2 regions of the Streptococcus salivarius genome follow, and region 2 is predicted to be linked to the other one. Evidence: predicted binding sites of a transcription regulator. Region 2 holds the regulator's gene; the other holds the start of a gene.
What was found. Region 2 encodes CtsR, which represses protease genes until heat stress. Its sites were predicted from a motif close to TTGGTCAAAAAAGGTCAAANA; they were not measured.
Positions count from the first base shown of each region.

Region 1: clpP (ATP-dependent Clp protease proteolytic subunit ClpP) is a predicted target of CtsR. The motif match lies at 3,959-3,979, and genes of this name have one in related genera.

Region 1 covers NZ_CP015283.1:873,252-880,818, forward strand. The annotation lists gene V471_RS04545 (IS30-like element IS1139 family transposase) at 1-57, shown strand, start outside; gene V471_RS04550 (glycoside hydrolase family 68 protein) at 221-3,130, shown strand; gene upp (uracil phosphoribosyltransferase) at 3,220-3,849, shown strand; gene clpP (ATP-dependent Clp protease proteolytic subunit ClpP) at 4,023-4,613, shown strand; gene V471_RS04565 (YlbF/YmcA family competence regulator) at 4,699-5,148, shown strand; gene V471_RS04570 (YlbG family protein) at 5,141-5,422, shown strand; gene V471_RS04575 (ABC transporter substrate-binding protein) at 5,577-6,752, shown strand; gene V471_RS04580 (branched-chain amino acid ABC transporter permease) at 6,796-7,567, shown strand, end outside.
Region 2 covers NZ_CP015283.1:621,915-629,481, forward strand. The annotation lists gene ahpF (alkyl hydroperoxide reductase subunit F) at 1-1,037, opposite strand, end outside; gene ahpC (alkyl hydroperoxide reductase subunit C) at 1,054-1,614, opposite strand; gene rpsB (30S ribosomal protein S2) at 1,887-2,654, shown strand; gene tsf (translation elongation factor Ts) at 2,765-3,805, shown strand; gene V471_RS03305 (COG2426 family protein) at 3,912-4,382, opposite strand; gene V471_RS03310 (CtsR family transcriptional regulator) at 4,700-5,155, shown strand; gene V471_RS03315 (ATP-dependent Clp protease ATP-binding subunit) at 5,156-7,567, shown strand, end outside.

The sequences.
Region 1 (7,567 bases), 250 kb from region 2:
CGAATTCATGGCTATCAGTCCGCAAAAAAGCTGTTTGAGCTAACTCAAACAGCTTGAAAGATACTCACTTAATCAGAGGAACATCTTTGTTGCACTTGACTTGACAATTAGGGAAAAATAGTTTTTTACAAAAAATATCAATTTGTCATTAAAAAAAGATTGGAATTTAGATAAAAAAATGATAGAATGGAACATGTAAAAACCTAAAAGGAGAGTTTATATGGATATTACAGTTAATTCACAGTCAAATACAGTAGCACCAAAGCAAGCAGAGTGCAAAAAGATGCGTTATAGCATCCGTAAGGTAGCCACAGTAGGGGCAACATCAGCACTCGTTGGTACCTTGGCGTTTTTGGGTGCCACTCAGGTAAAAGCTGATCAAGTTACAGAAACAGCACCAGCGGTAGCTACTGCGACAGCAACACCAGAAACAAGCACAGCATCTCTAACGGTAGCCAGTGAAACAGCAACAAGTGTGGCAACTTCAGAAGCAGTTGAATCTTCAGTTGCACATTCAGAGGTTGCAACTAAACCAGTTACAGAGACACAACCAAGCAACACAACTCCATCAGTAGTTGAAGAAAAGGCGTCTAGCACAGTAGTGACATCTTCATCAGATGCAACAACACCTTCAGCGACTGTTGCTGCAGTTTCTGCTCCGGCTCATACATCAGAGGCTGCAGTAGAAGCACCAACTTCAACAGCAAGCTCAGAAGCAGCTGATACACACACTGAAGTAGACCTTAAAGTTTCTGAAAACAGCGCGGCTAATGCCAACCTTAGTAAACTTAATGGTCGTATCAAGTCTATTGTTGAAGAGAATATGACCTCAGATCAAATCGTTGCCTTGACTGAGGAAGAAATTAAAGCACTTAATAAAGTTGACTTTAGTGATGATGCTATCAAGGGTACAGGTACTAGCTTGACTTACCGTAACTTGAAAGATATCGTTGCTAGCTTCTTGAAGCAAGACAGCAAATTGGCAGTTCCTTACTTTAAAGCAGATACAATCATCAATATGCCTGCCTTCAACACTGTTGATGCCCAAACGATGAAAAAAGAAGAAATCGACGTTTGGGATTCTTGGCCAGTCCAAGATGCTAAGTCAGGTGTAGTTAGCAACTGGAATGGTTACCAGTTGGTTATCTCAATGGCCGGTGCACCAAATAAAAATTCAAACCACATTTACTTGCTCTATAGAAAATATGGGGATAATGACTTTACTCATTGGAAAAATGCGGGTCCAATCTTTGGTTACAATGCCCTTGAAGATGACCAACAATGGTCAGGTTCAGCGACTGTTAACTCTGATGGTAGTATCCAACTTTATTACACTAAGAATGATACTAGTGGTGGTAAATTAAACTGGCAACAATTGGCTAGTGCTACACTTAACTTGGCTGTTGAAAACGACGAAGTTGTTATCAAGTCAGTTGAAAATGACCACATTCTCTTTGGTGGAGATAATTATCACTATCAAAGCTATCCTAAATTTATGAGTACTTTTGATGATGACCATAACCATGATGGTAATCCAGACCGTACGGATAACTACTGTCTTCGTGACCCACACATCATTGAAGATAACGGTAGCCGTTACCTTATTTTTGAATCAAATACAGGTGACGAAAACTACCAAGGCGAAAAACAAATTTACAAATGGTCAAACTATGGAGGAGATGACGCCTTTAACCTTAAGTCATTCCTCAATATTGTTAATAATAAACACCTTTACAACCTTGCATCATGGGCAAATGGTTCTATCGGTATCTTGAAACTTGATGATAATGAGAAAAATCCATCTGTAGCTGAACTTTACACACCGCTTGTCACTAGCCACATGGTTACTGATGAAGTAGAACGTCCAAGTGTTGTTAAGATGGGTGGCAAGTATTACCTCTTCACTGCTTCACGTATCAACAAATCTACGGATGCTGAAGGTACTGTAGCAGCGCGTGAAGCTGTCGGTGATGACGTTGTCATGCTTGGATTCGTATCAGACAGCCTCCGAGGAAAATATCGTCCACTTAATGGCTCAGGTGTGGTCTTGACAGCCTCTGTACCAGCTGACTGGCGTACATCTACCTATTCTTACTATGCGGTTCCTGTTGAAGGCTCATCAGATACTCTTTTGGTAACTTCTTACATGACTAACCGTGGTGGAATTGCCGGTGCTGAGAATAAATCAACATGGGCTCCAAGCTTCCTTATCAAGATGAATGCAGATGATACTACAGAAGTTCTTCCTAAGATGACGAATCAAGGTGACTGGATTTGGGATAAATCTAGTGAAAGCTTGGTACACGTAGGCGATCAAAACAGTGCTAAATTGCCAAACGAGGACTTTAATGTAGATTATTATGCGGTATCGGGTTATGGTCTTAAACCACATACTTATCCTACAGTTGATGGTTCAACAGGCGTTTCTGAAGCTCACGGTGTCTTGACTGTAACTGTTAAAGATGGTAAAGACAAGAAGGCAGATAAGCCAGAAACACCAGTAAGTCCAACAGAAGGTAACCATTCTGTTGATGATAAGACTAATAAACCAGGCACTTCTAAACCAGCGGACAATAATCAACCATCAGCTGATAAAGAAGATAAACCAACAAATCCTACGAATCCGGATTCTCCAGCTCGTACTCCTTTCCCATATTATGGAGACCACTCTAATGATAACAATTCTTCAAATGATCATCATGTAGCGGTCCCTGTGAAACCTTCGACAGGAGATTCTGTGGGTGATCGTCGTCCAGTAGCTCAAGCCGCAGAGATTGCGACACCAGTACCAAAGACTATTGTAGCAACTGGACCAACTGTTCCAACGAATACTGTTAAAGAAGAGTCTGTGACTGAAACAGAAGCTCCAAAACCAGTTAAGTCTGAAGAAAAAGTTCAGTCTCACGGAGTTGATAAAGCTAATGAAGTAACTAAGTCTGATGAGTCAAGTAAAGGCAACAATACTAAAGTTGCTGCCAAACTTGCTACGACTCCTAAGACACCAAGTGATTCAGAAGGTTCAAACAGCAACATTCTTTCAATCTTGGCGACTATCTTTGCAGCAATTGCTAGTCTAGCTCTTCTTGGCTATGGTTTGGTCACAGGAAAGATTCATTTACCTAAAAAATAATCCTTTTCAAAAACGTTTGCAGAAAAGCAAGCGTTTTTTTTGCCTTTTTGATATAATGGAGTGAGTATAAAGCAAAGGAAGAAACTATTATGGGTAAATTTCAAGTTATTTCACATCCACTGATTCAACATAAACTTTCAATCCTCCGTCGTGAGGATACTTCTACTAAGGACTTCCGTGAGCTAGTTAATGAAATTGCTATGCTTATGGGTTACGAAGTATCTCGTGACCTTCCTCTCGAAGAGGTTGAAATTCAAACACCAATTACCAAAACAGTACAAAAACAACTTTCTGGTAAGAAATTAGCGATTGTTCCAATCCTTCGTGCGGGTATTGGTATGGTCGATGGTTTTCTTAGCCTTGTACCAGCAGCTAAAGTTGGTCATATTGGTATGTATCGTGATGAGGAAACTCTTGAGCCGGTTGAGTACTTGGTTAAATTACCAGAAGACATTGATCAACGTCAGATCTTTGTAGTAGACCCAATGCTTGCGACTGGTGGTTCAGCAATCTTGGCAGTAGACTCACTTAAAAAACGTGGCGCTGCTAATATCAAGTTTGTTTGCTTGGTTGCAGCACCAGAAGGTGTCAAAAAATTGCAAGATGCTCACCCAGATATCGATATCTACACAGCATCTTTGGATGAGAAACTTAATGAAAACGGTTATATTGTTCCAGGTCTTGGAGATGCAGGTGACCGTCTCTTTGGTACAAAATAAGTTGAAAAGGGAAAATTTCCCTTTTTTTACTAGATTAATAAGTTTAAAGTGAAATTATTTTAGGGGGGGTTAGCACTCTTTCCAAAAGAGTGCTAAGAATGATGTTTTTTATTTGACCTAATTTGACTAAAATCATATAATAGCATCAAGACAATATTAAAAGGAGGATTCATATGATTCCTGTAGTAATTGAACAAACATCACGCGGTGAGCGTTCTTATGATATTTACTCACGTTTGCTCAAGGATCGTATCATCATGTTAACAGGTCCTGTTGAAGATAATATGGCAAACTCAATTATTGCCCAACTCTTGTTTTTGGATGCTCAAGACAATACAAAAGATATCTATCTTTATGTTAATACACCAGGTGGATCCGTTTCGGCTGGTCTTGCCATTGTTGATACAATGAACTTCATCAAGTCTGATGTTCAGACTATCGTTATGGGGATGGCAGCATCTATGGGAACAGTTATCGCTTCCAGCGGTACCAAAGGTAAACGTTTCATGTTGCCAAATGCAGAGTACATGATTCACCAACCAATGGGCGGTACTGGTGGCGGTACGCAACAAACAGACATGGCTATCGCAGCTGAACACTTGCTCAAGACACGTAATAATTTGGAGCAAATCTTGGCAGATAATTCTGGACAACCAATTGAAAAAGTTCATGTAGACGCTGAACGTGACAATTGGATGAGTGCTCAAGAAACGCTTGAATATGGTTTCATCGATGAAATCATGGCTAATAACCAATTAAAATAAACTGAGCTTGTCTTAAACAAAAGTCAGATGCAAATCGGTTGTATAAGGACCGTTTCATCTGGCTTTTTGTGTTATAATAGAAAACATGTTAATAATCAATGAGGAGTTGCTTGTGATTGATCAAGCTATAGAGTGTCTTGTTTCGTATTTTCTAAAGCTACCTGAGGTAGAGAATTATCGTTTGAAACGCCAGAAATTCGAAAATGACAGAGGACTTCAAGAGCAACTCTTTGCATTTCAAGAATTAAAAGATAGCTATGATGCTGCTAAGGCGTATGAGGCTTTTAGACCAGATGTGAGAGAGTTGAAACGTCAGGTTTTGCGAATGAAGCGCCAAATTGATTTAAACGAGGTGGTTATTGGCTATCGTCAGGCAGAGTTCGATTTACAGACTATTTTAGCCAATCTTGGTGAGGAGATTGCCCAAGCCGTTTCAGACCAGATTTTTATTGATACTGGCCTACCTCTTGCCCCTCATAAACCACATCATAAAAAGGGAGACACTAACATAAAGGAGAAGATGAGTCATGATTAAGCGTCAAGGCATTATTGTTTATTTATATTACAATAGAGACTTACGTAAAATTGCCAAGTTTGGAGATGTTGTCTACCATTCTTATAAGATGCGTTATGTGCACCTTTATGTAGATGAGGACAAGGTCGAGGATATTTTGAAAGAGCTCGATGGAATGAAAGCAGTGAAAAAAGTTCTGCCTTCCTACTATTCTGATATTGATATGGACTTTGTAGGTAGTCTGGAACGTTACGACACCTCAGTCCCTGAACCGTTTAAGAACTTTTCTCTTTAATGAGAGAAAAGTTTTTTTCTTTTTAAAGAGTTATTCTTAAAGTAATGGAAACGATTACTGTCGCTAAAGCTTAGTTTTGTGTAGTTGACAATTGTCTGATAATTCTGTAAGCTATAAGATGGACTTTTTTAAGAAAATATTAAGGAGAAATCTTATGTCTAAAAAGATCACACTTATTGTGTTAGCCTTTTTTGCTTCCGTTTTCTTGGTTGCCTGTGGCAAGTCACCAGATGTGACTGCTAATGCCAATGGTACTAAGATTGGCGATACAATCAAAATTGGTGTTAACATGGAGTTGACAGGTGCCGTTGCAGCCTATGGTAAGGCGGAGCAGAATGGTATTAAGTTGGCTGTTGACGAAATTAACAAAGCTGGTGGCGTCGATGGCAAAAAGCTTGAGCTTGTCACAAAAGATAATAAATCTGAAAATGCTGAAGCTTCAACATCTTCAACGAACTTGGCTATTCAGAATAATGTAAATGCTATCGTTGGTCCAGCGACATCAGGTGCTGTTGCTGCGGCTAGCCTCGTATCACAAAAAACAGGGGTTCCTTTGCTGACACCTTCAGGTACGCAGGATGACCTTACGGTAGATGCTAATGGTACGAAGAAATTCGTTTTCCGTACAACCTTCAAGGATAGTTACCAAGGTAAAGTTTTGGCAGCTTATTCTTACAATAATTTGAATGCTAAGAAAGTAGTTCTCTACTATGATAATGCTTCAGATTATGCCAAAGGTATTGCGGATGAATTTAAGCGTGAATATAAAGGTCAAATCGTTACTGAAGCTACCTTTGCTTCAGGGGACAAGGACTATCAGTCAGCCTTGACTAAATTTAAAGACCTTGATTATGATGCTATTGTAATGCCAGGTTACTATACTGAGACTGGTATTATTACAAAACAAGCACGTGACCTTGGAATTGATAAACCAATCCTTGGACCTGACGGATTCAGTGATGCGAAATTTACTGAGCTTGCAGGTAAAAAGAATGCTTCAAACGTCTACTATGTATCAGGATATTCAACAAATGTTGCCCTTTCTGACAAGGCATCAGGATTCATCGAAGCATATAAGAAAGCTTACAACACTGACCCAAATATGTTTGCTGCTCTAGCTTACGATTCTGTTTATATGATTGCAGAAGCATCAAAAGATGCGAAAACATCAGTTGATATTGCTGATAACTTAGCACATTTGAAAAACTTTGTCGGGGTTACAGGTAAAATGACGATTGATAAGGATCATAACCCTATTAAAGCAGCTCTTATGGTTAAAAGAGATAATGGTGAAGAGGTTTCAGCGGAAGCCGTTGAAATTGAAAAATAATCTGTTATCTATACTAAAAATGAACTAGAAAGTTTGGTTAAATATGTTTTTTGAACAACTTCCCCAACAACTAGTCAATGGTATCATCTTGGGTAGTATCTATGCCTTACTTGCCCTTGGATATACCATGGTTTATGGGATTATCAAATTGATTAACTTTGCCCATGGAGACATCTATATGATGGGTGCCTTCGTTGGTTACTATGCGATTAATAGCCTTGGAATGAATTTCTGGGTTGCCCTTGTCTTTGCTATGCTTGTCTGTGCGATTTTAGGGGTTGTCATTGAGTTCTTGGCTTATCGCCCACTCCGTAATTCGACACGTATTTCTGCCTTGATTACGGCTATCGGTGTCTCATTCTTCCTTGAGTACATCATGGTTCTCTTTGTAGGTGCAGATACACGTTCATTCCCTCAAAAGATTGCGATTAAGACTTATCATCTTGGATCAATCTCTGTAACAAATGTACAATTGCTTATCTTGGTAGTTGCCCTTGTCCTTATGGTTGCTCTTCAATTGATTGTTAAAAAGACTAAGATGGGTAAAGCTATGCGTGCCGTATCTGTAGACAGTGATGCAGCTGAATTGATGGGTATTAATGTTAATAACACTATCAGCTTCACTTTTGCTCTTGGATCATCACTAGCAGGGGCAGCGGGTGTCCTTATTGGTCTTTACTATAACTCTATCGAACCTCTTATGGGTATGACGCCAGGTATTAAAGCCTTTGTAGCTGCCGTTCTTGGTGGTATCGGTATTATCCCTGGTGCAGCACTTGGTGGGTTTGTTATCGGTATTTTGGAGACATTATCAA
Region 2 (7,567 bases):
TCAAATAGAGGACCATCACAGTGTGGGCAGTAAGTAACCCCTTTATTGCGGAATTCTTCCTCGCCAGGAACGTTGATATTACGCCATTTGGCTCCGAGAGCTAGGATAGCAGTTTTGGATTTTAAAACGGCACCGTTAGCCAGTGTCACTTCAATGAGTTCTTTTTTCTCAATGCCAGTAGCTAATTGACTTTTGATGATATCAACATCATAAGATTTCGTATGCTCTTCAACTTGGGCCATTAACTTAGGACCTTCTGTATATAGCGTACCAATCATGTTCTCAATGCCGACTGTCTCGATAACTTGTCCACCAAAGGTTTCTGCTAAAAGACCAGTTTTTAAACCTTTACGGGCAGCATAGATGGCCGCACTGTTTCCAGCAGGACCACCACCAATAACCAAAACATCATAGACACCTTTATCAGCGAAGGCATCAGCATCAAGTGGTCCGTCCAATTTTTCTACAAGCTGTTCAATGGTTGCGCGACCAGATGTAAATTCTTCTTGGTCTTTGTAAACCGTAGGAACAGACATGATACCTTTAGCTTTGACCTCATCCTGATACATCCCACCTTCAATCATGGTGTGAGTGATATTTGGGTTCAAAACAGCCATTATATTAAAGGCTTGAACAACGTCTGGACAATTGTGACATGTTAATGAAACATAAGTCTCTAAATCGATGGGTTTATCAATCTTCTTGATACGTTCGATAGTGTCCTCATCAACTTTAGGTGGACGACCAGAAACTTGCAAGAGAGCTAAAATGAAAGATGTGAATTCGTGGCCCATTGGTAAGCCTGAGAAAATAACACGACTTTTTTGCCCTTTTTGTGCAATACCAAAACTAGGTTGACGTTTTAAATGTGTTGATTCAAGACTAATACGGTCAGACATAGCGGCAATCTCGTCTAGAAATTCTTTTACTTTTCGAGAATTATCGTCATCCCCTAAGTCTGTTTGTAATACAATATCAGATTCTAGTAAATTTAAATATTGTGCTAATTGCGTCTTGATTTCTTTATCTAAGACCATGGATACCCCCTGGTTGTTAAATTTTACCTACAAGATCTAAGCTAGGAGTAAGTGTTTCAGCTCCTTCTTTCCATTTGGCTGGACAAACTTCACCTGGATGTTGGCGAATATATTGAGCAGCACGGACTTTATCAATAAGAGTGCTTGCATCACGTCCAATACCATCAGCGTTAATTTCCATCATTTGGATAACGCCATCTGGATCAATGATGAATGTACCACGTTGTGCGAGACCATCTTCCCCAAGAACATCAAAGCCTTGTGAGATGTGGTGTGAAGGATCTCCAATCATAGGGTAAGTAATAGTTCCAACAACATCTGAGTCATCATGCCAAGCTTTGTGAACAAAGTGAGTGTCAGTAGAGACAGAGTAAACCTCTACACCAAGAGATTTAAGAGCTTCATATTGTTCTTGAAGGTCACCGAGTTCAGTTGGGCAGACAAATGAGAAATCTGCAGGGTAGAAGCAGAAAACAGCCCATTTTCCCTTAACATCTTCATCTGTAACAGTCATGAATTCCCCGTTGTGGTAAGCTTGTGCTGAAAATTCAATAATTTCTTTTCCGACTAATGACAAAATAATGTCCTCCTCTATTTTTGATAGCCTAATTATAAACAAAATACTTATCAACCTCAAAGAAAACGATTGCAATTTTAATACGGGTGAATTTTTTCTAATGGTCAGACTGATTTTAGAGCTTGTCAAATGTCACTTTTTTTGATAAACTACTATAGTTGCGTAAAGTGACAAATACTCATTCTAAGCCGATTGTGGTCTTGTTGCCGCAGGGTGGGACTGCAAGTCTAAAGCTTAGAAGAGGAAAAAACAATTTTTAAGGAGAAATACTCATGGCAGTAATTTCAATGAAACAACTTCTTGAGGCTGGTGTTCACTTCGGTCACCAAACTCGTCGCTGGAATCCTAAGATGGCTAAGTACATCTTCACAGAACGTAACGGAATCCACGTTATCGACTTGCAACAAACTGTAAAAATGGCTGATACAGCTTACGAATTCGTTCGTGAAGCAGCAGCTAACGATGCAGTAATCTTGTTCGTTGGTACTAAAAAACAAGCAGCTGAAGCAGTAGCTGAAGAAGCAACTCGTGCTGGTCAATACTACATCAACCACCGTTGGTTGGGTGGTACTCTTACAAACTGGGATACTATCCAAAAACGTATCGCTCGTTTGAAAGAAATCAAACAAATGGAAGCTGATGGAACTTTCGAAGTTCTTCCTAAGAAAGAAGTTGCACTTCTTAACAAACAACGTGCACGTCTTGAAAAATTCTTGGGTGGTATCGAAGATATGCCTCGCATTCCAGATGTAATCTACATCGTTGACCCACACAAAGAACAAATCGCTGTTAAAGAAGCTAAAAAACTTGGTATCCCAGTTGTAGCGATGGTTGATACAAACGCTGATCCAGATGAGATTGATGTAATCATCCCAGCTAACGATGACGCTATCCGTGCCGTTAAATTGATCACTTCAAAAATGGCTGATGCTATCATCGAAGGTAACCAAGGTGAAGATGCTTCTGCAGATTTCCAAGAAGCAGCTGCAGCTGATTCAATCGAAGAAATCGTTGAAGTTGTCGAAGGTGACAACAACTAATCTTTAAGATTGGTTTGGGCTCGATGCCCACTAAAGATACGACAAACACCTAAGGGGCGGGGCTCAGCCCTGCCCCTTAGTTTGATAAAATAAATTTGGAGAAAAACAAAATGGCAGAAATTACAGCTAAACTTGTTAAAGAATTGCGTGAAAAATCTGGTGCTGGTGTCATGGACGCTAAAAAAGCATTGGTTGAAGTTGAAGGTGATATCGAAAAAGCGATTGAATTGCTTCGCGAAAAAGGTATGGCTAAAGCAGCTAAGAAAGCTGACCGTGTTGCAGCTGAAGGTTTGACTGGTGTTTACGTTAACGGTAACGTTGCAGCAGTTGTTGAAGTTAATGCTGAAACTGACTTCGTTGCGAAGAACGCTCAATTCGTTGAGTTGGTAAACGAAACAGCTAAAGTAATTGCTGAAGGTAAACCAGCTAACAACGAAGAAGCACTTGCATTGACTATGCCTTCAGGTGAAACTCTTGAAGCTGCATACGTAACTGCTACAGCTACTATCGGTGAAAAGATTTCATTCCGTCGTTTTGCAGTTGTTGAGAAAACTGATGCACAACACTTCGGAGCTTACCAACACAACGGTGGACGTATCGGTGTTGTTTCAGTTATCGAAGGTGGAGATGATGCTCTTGCAAAACAAATCTCAATGCACATCGCAGCGATGAAACCAACTGTTCTTTCATACACTGAATTGGACGAACAATTTGTCAAAGATGAATTGGCACAACTTAACCACGCTATCGATCAAGATAACGAAAGCCGTGCTATGGTTAACAAACCAGCTCTTCCACACCTTAAATATGGTTCTAAAGCTCAATTGACTGATGCTGTTCTTGCTCAAGCTGAAGAAGATATCAAAGCTGAGTTGGCTGCTGAAGGTAAACCAGAAAAAATCTGGGATAAAATTATCCCAGGTAAAATGGACCGCTTCTTGCTTGACAACACTAAAGTTGACCAAGCATACACACTTCTTGCTCAAGTTTACATCATGGACGACAGCAAAACAGTTGAAGCTTACCTTGAATCAGTAAACGCTTCAGTAGTAGAATTCGTTCGCTTTGAAGTTGGTGAAGGTATCGAAAAAGCATCTAACGACTTTGAATCAGAAGTTGCAGCTACAATGGCAGCAGCGCTTAACAACTAATTCTAGTTGCTAGATAAAAAGAAAAGAAGTTACGTGAATGAATCGTAACTTCTTTTTTGTTGCTATTAAAAAACGTCTGAGCATGCCCCAGACGTTGAAAAAGTAATTAATGAGCGAAGGTATTTACACCAAGTAGAAGAGAGAGTGTTCCCATGATGATACCTGCAAGGATAACCCCAAGCATAACAGCAATAACACTACGTTTAAAGTCCCAATCTAGGATAGATGCTGCTAGGGTACCAGTCCAAGCTCCTGTTCCTGGAAGCGGAATTCCCACAAAAAGTAGAAGGGCCCAGAAGATTCCCTTATCTCCGGCAGCTTTTTCAAGTTTTTGGCCCCCACTGTGACCTTTTTTAAGACACCAGGTAAAGAAGCCACCAATTAGAGGTTTGTCTGCCCCCCATTCGAGAACACGGCGGGCGAAGAAAAAGATAATTGGAACTGGAATCATGTTCCCAATGACACAAAGAATTAGGGCTTGCCACCAAGGAATACCTGAGGCGATAGCGACAGGTACGGCTCCACGGAGCTCAACTAAAGGAATCATAGAGATTAAGAGTGCAATGATGTATTTCATGAGTAACCTTTCATAGGGAAATAAAATAAGAGATAAGACTCAAAGTGAGATGAGCTTTATCAAGAGTGATAAGACTAGTACTACTGCGAAAGTGCTAAAAAGTACTTGTTGGATTAGGTGGGTTTCAGCCTGTTAAAGTGGATAGAAAATTTGAATCAAACACCTTAAGTTACCTAATATTCCAGTCTTATTTATTGTATCTTATATGGTCTCTAATGACAACTTTAAAAAGCTTTTTGAAGGTATAGTTTCCCATGAGCTGACATTTTTGGTATAATAATAGTCAGTTATAGTCAAATTAGACTGGAGGAATTAAGATGGCAAGAAATACATCAGATAGTATAGAAGAATATATTAAAGAATTGCTGGGCCAGTCTGGAATTGCTGAGATTCAACGCTCGAACTTAGCAGATACTTTTCAAGTTGTACCGAGTCAGATTAACTATGTTATTAAGACTCGTTTTACAGAAAGTCGTGGTTATATTGTTGAGAGTAAACGTGGAGGTGGCGGTTATATTCGTATCGTCAAGGTCAGATTCTCCGACAAGCACCACATGATTAATGATTTGCTTCAGAACTTGGCAGATCAGCTCAGCGAGCAGGTATTTACAGACTTGATTCAGTTGCTTTTTGATGAAAAAATCATCACTGAACGTGAGGGAAATTTGATTTTAGCAACTGCTAGTGATGATGTTTTAGGCGAAGATGCGGCTGCTATTCGTTCGCGTATTCTACGCTCGCTATTACTTAGATTGGATAGAAAAGGAAATTAGATGACGACATATTCAAGAAAAATGCAGGCCATTTTCCATCGTGCTCAGCTTGAGGCAGAGCGTTTTGGAAGTCCTTTCTTGGAGACTTGGCATGTGCTTCTGGCTATGGTTGAGGTTCCAGGATCTGTAGCCTACCTAACATTTACTGATTTTGAGGACCGTATTCGTGCGGAAGAGATTGAGACAGCCGCTGTACTAGCGATGGAGAAAAGTCCAAAAGACTTGTCTGAATCCGATATTATCGATTTACGTGCACAGTCACATGCTTTAGAGGTTATGTTGCAAGAGGCAGAGGGAATTGCTAGTGTGACTGGTGCTGTAGAGGTAGGGTCTGAACATGTATTGATGGCCTTCCTTCTTCATAAGGATTTGATGGTTTGTCGTCTCCTTGAAGTTGCTGGTTTTCAATATAAGGATGACAGCGATAAGCCTCGTATTATCGATTTACGACGTTCTTTGGAGCGTTACGCAGGTCTTAGTAAGCAAGATTTGAAGGCCATTCATGACCTTCGTAAGCCTAAAAAATCAAAGGCATCAGGAAATTTTGCTAATATGATGCAGCCTCCTCAATCTTCTACTGGGGAACTGTCAGATTATACCAAGGACTTAACGGCAGTAGCCGAGTCAGGTGCTCTTGATCCTGTTATTGGACGTGAGAAAGAAATTTCACGCATGATTCAGGTTTTGAGTCGTAAAACGAAGAATAACCCAGTTCTTGTGGGTGAAGCAGGTGTTGGTAAGACGGCACTTGCGCTTGGCTTAGCACAGCGTATTGCTTCAGGCGAAGTACCTTTTGAGTTGGCTGATATGCGTATCTTAGAGCTTGATATGATGAGTGTGGTTGCAGGAACACGTTTCCGTGGCGATTTCGAAGAACGTATGAATCAGATCATTGATGAGATTGAAGCTGATGGAAAAATCATTCTTTTTATTGACGAATTGCATACGATTATTGGTTCTGGTTCAGGTATTGATAGCACCTTAGATGCGGCGAATATTTTGAAACCCGCTCTAGCACGTGGAACTCTTCATATGGTTGGAGCAACTACTCAAGCTGAGTACCAGAAGCATATTGAGAAAGATGCAGCTCTTTCTCGCCGTTTTGCTAAGATTACAATTGAGGAGCCAAGTGTACCTGAGGCGATTGATATTCTAAAAGGCCTACGTTCGTCTTATGAAGACTATCATCGTGTAACGATTACTGATGAGGCGGTTGAGACAGCAGTCAAGGCAGCCCACCGTTATTTGACGAGTAAAAACTTGCCTGACTCTGCCATTGATCTTTTAGATGAAGCGAGTGCAACTGTTCAAGGTCGTATCAAAAAAGAAGCCAAACGTGAGATAACGCCTTTGGATGAAGCGCTTCTATCTGGTGATATGAAGGCTGCTGTTAAACAATATAAAGCTAGCCAAAAAGCAAAATTACCAGAACCTGCCTTGGTAGATGCAGATCAGATTATGCAAACCCTTAGTCGTCTATCAGGTATTCCTGTTGAGAAGATGACTCAGGCAGATAGCAAGCGTTACTTGAATCTGGAAGCAGAGCTTCATAAACGTGTTATTGGTCAAGACGAAGCAGTTTCAGCGATTAGTCGTGCTATTCGTCGTAACCAGTCAGGTATTCGTACTGGAAAACGTCCGATTGGTTCCTTCATGTTCCTTGGACCTACTGGTGTTGGTAAGACAGAGTTGGCCAAGGCTTTGGCGGAAGTTCTCTTTGATGATGAGTCAGCTTTGCTTCGCTTTGACATGTCAGAATACATGGAAAAATTTGCGGCTAGCCGCCTTAATGGTGCTCCTCCAGGTTATGTTGGATATGATGAGGGTGGTGAATTAACAGAGAAAGTTCGCAATAAGCCTTACTCAGTTCTCCTCTTTGACGAGGTGGAAAAGGCTCACCCAGATATTTTCAACATCCTCTTACAGGTTTTGGATGATGGTGTCTTGACGGATAGTCGAGGTCGTAAAGTCGATTTCTCAAATACCATTATCATTATGACTTCGAACTTGGGAGCGACTGCTCTTCGTGATGATAAGACTATTGGATTTGGTGCCCAAGACATTTCTCATAATCACCAAGCAATGCAGTCACGTATCATGGAAGAACTTAAGAAGGCCTACCGTCCAGAGTTTATCAACCGTATTGATGAGAAGGTTGTCTTCCATAGTCTAGAGGAAGAGCAACTTCGTGAGATTGTCAAGATTATGATGAAACCGTTGGTATCAGCTTTGGCTGAAAAAGGGATTGACTTGAAATTCCAACCAGCTGCTCTCAAGCATTTAGCTAAAGATGGCTATGATGTTGAGATGGGTGCTCGTCCATTACGTCGCACGATTCAAACTCAAGTGGAGGACAAGTTATCTGAGCTCTTACTAGGTGGTCAAGTAGTTAGTGGACAAACTCTTAAAATC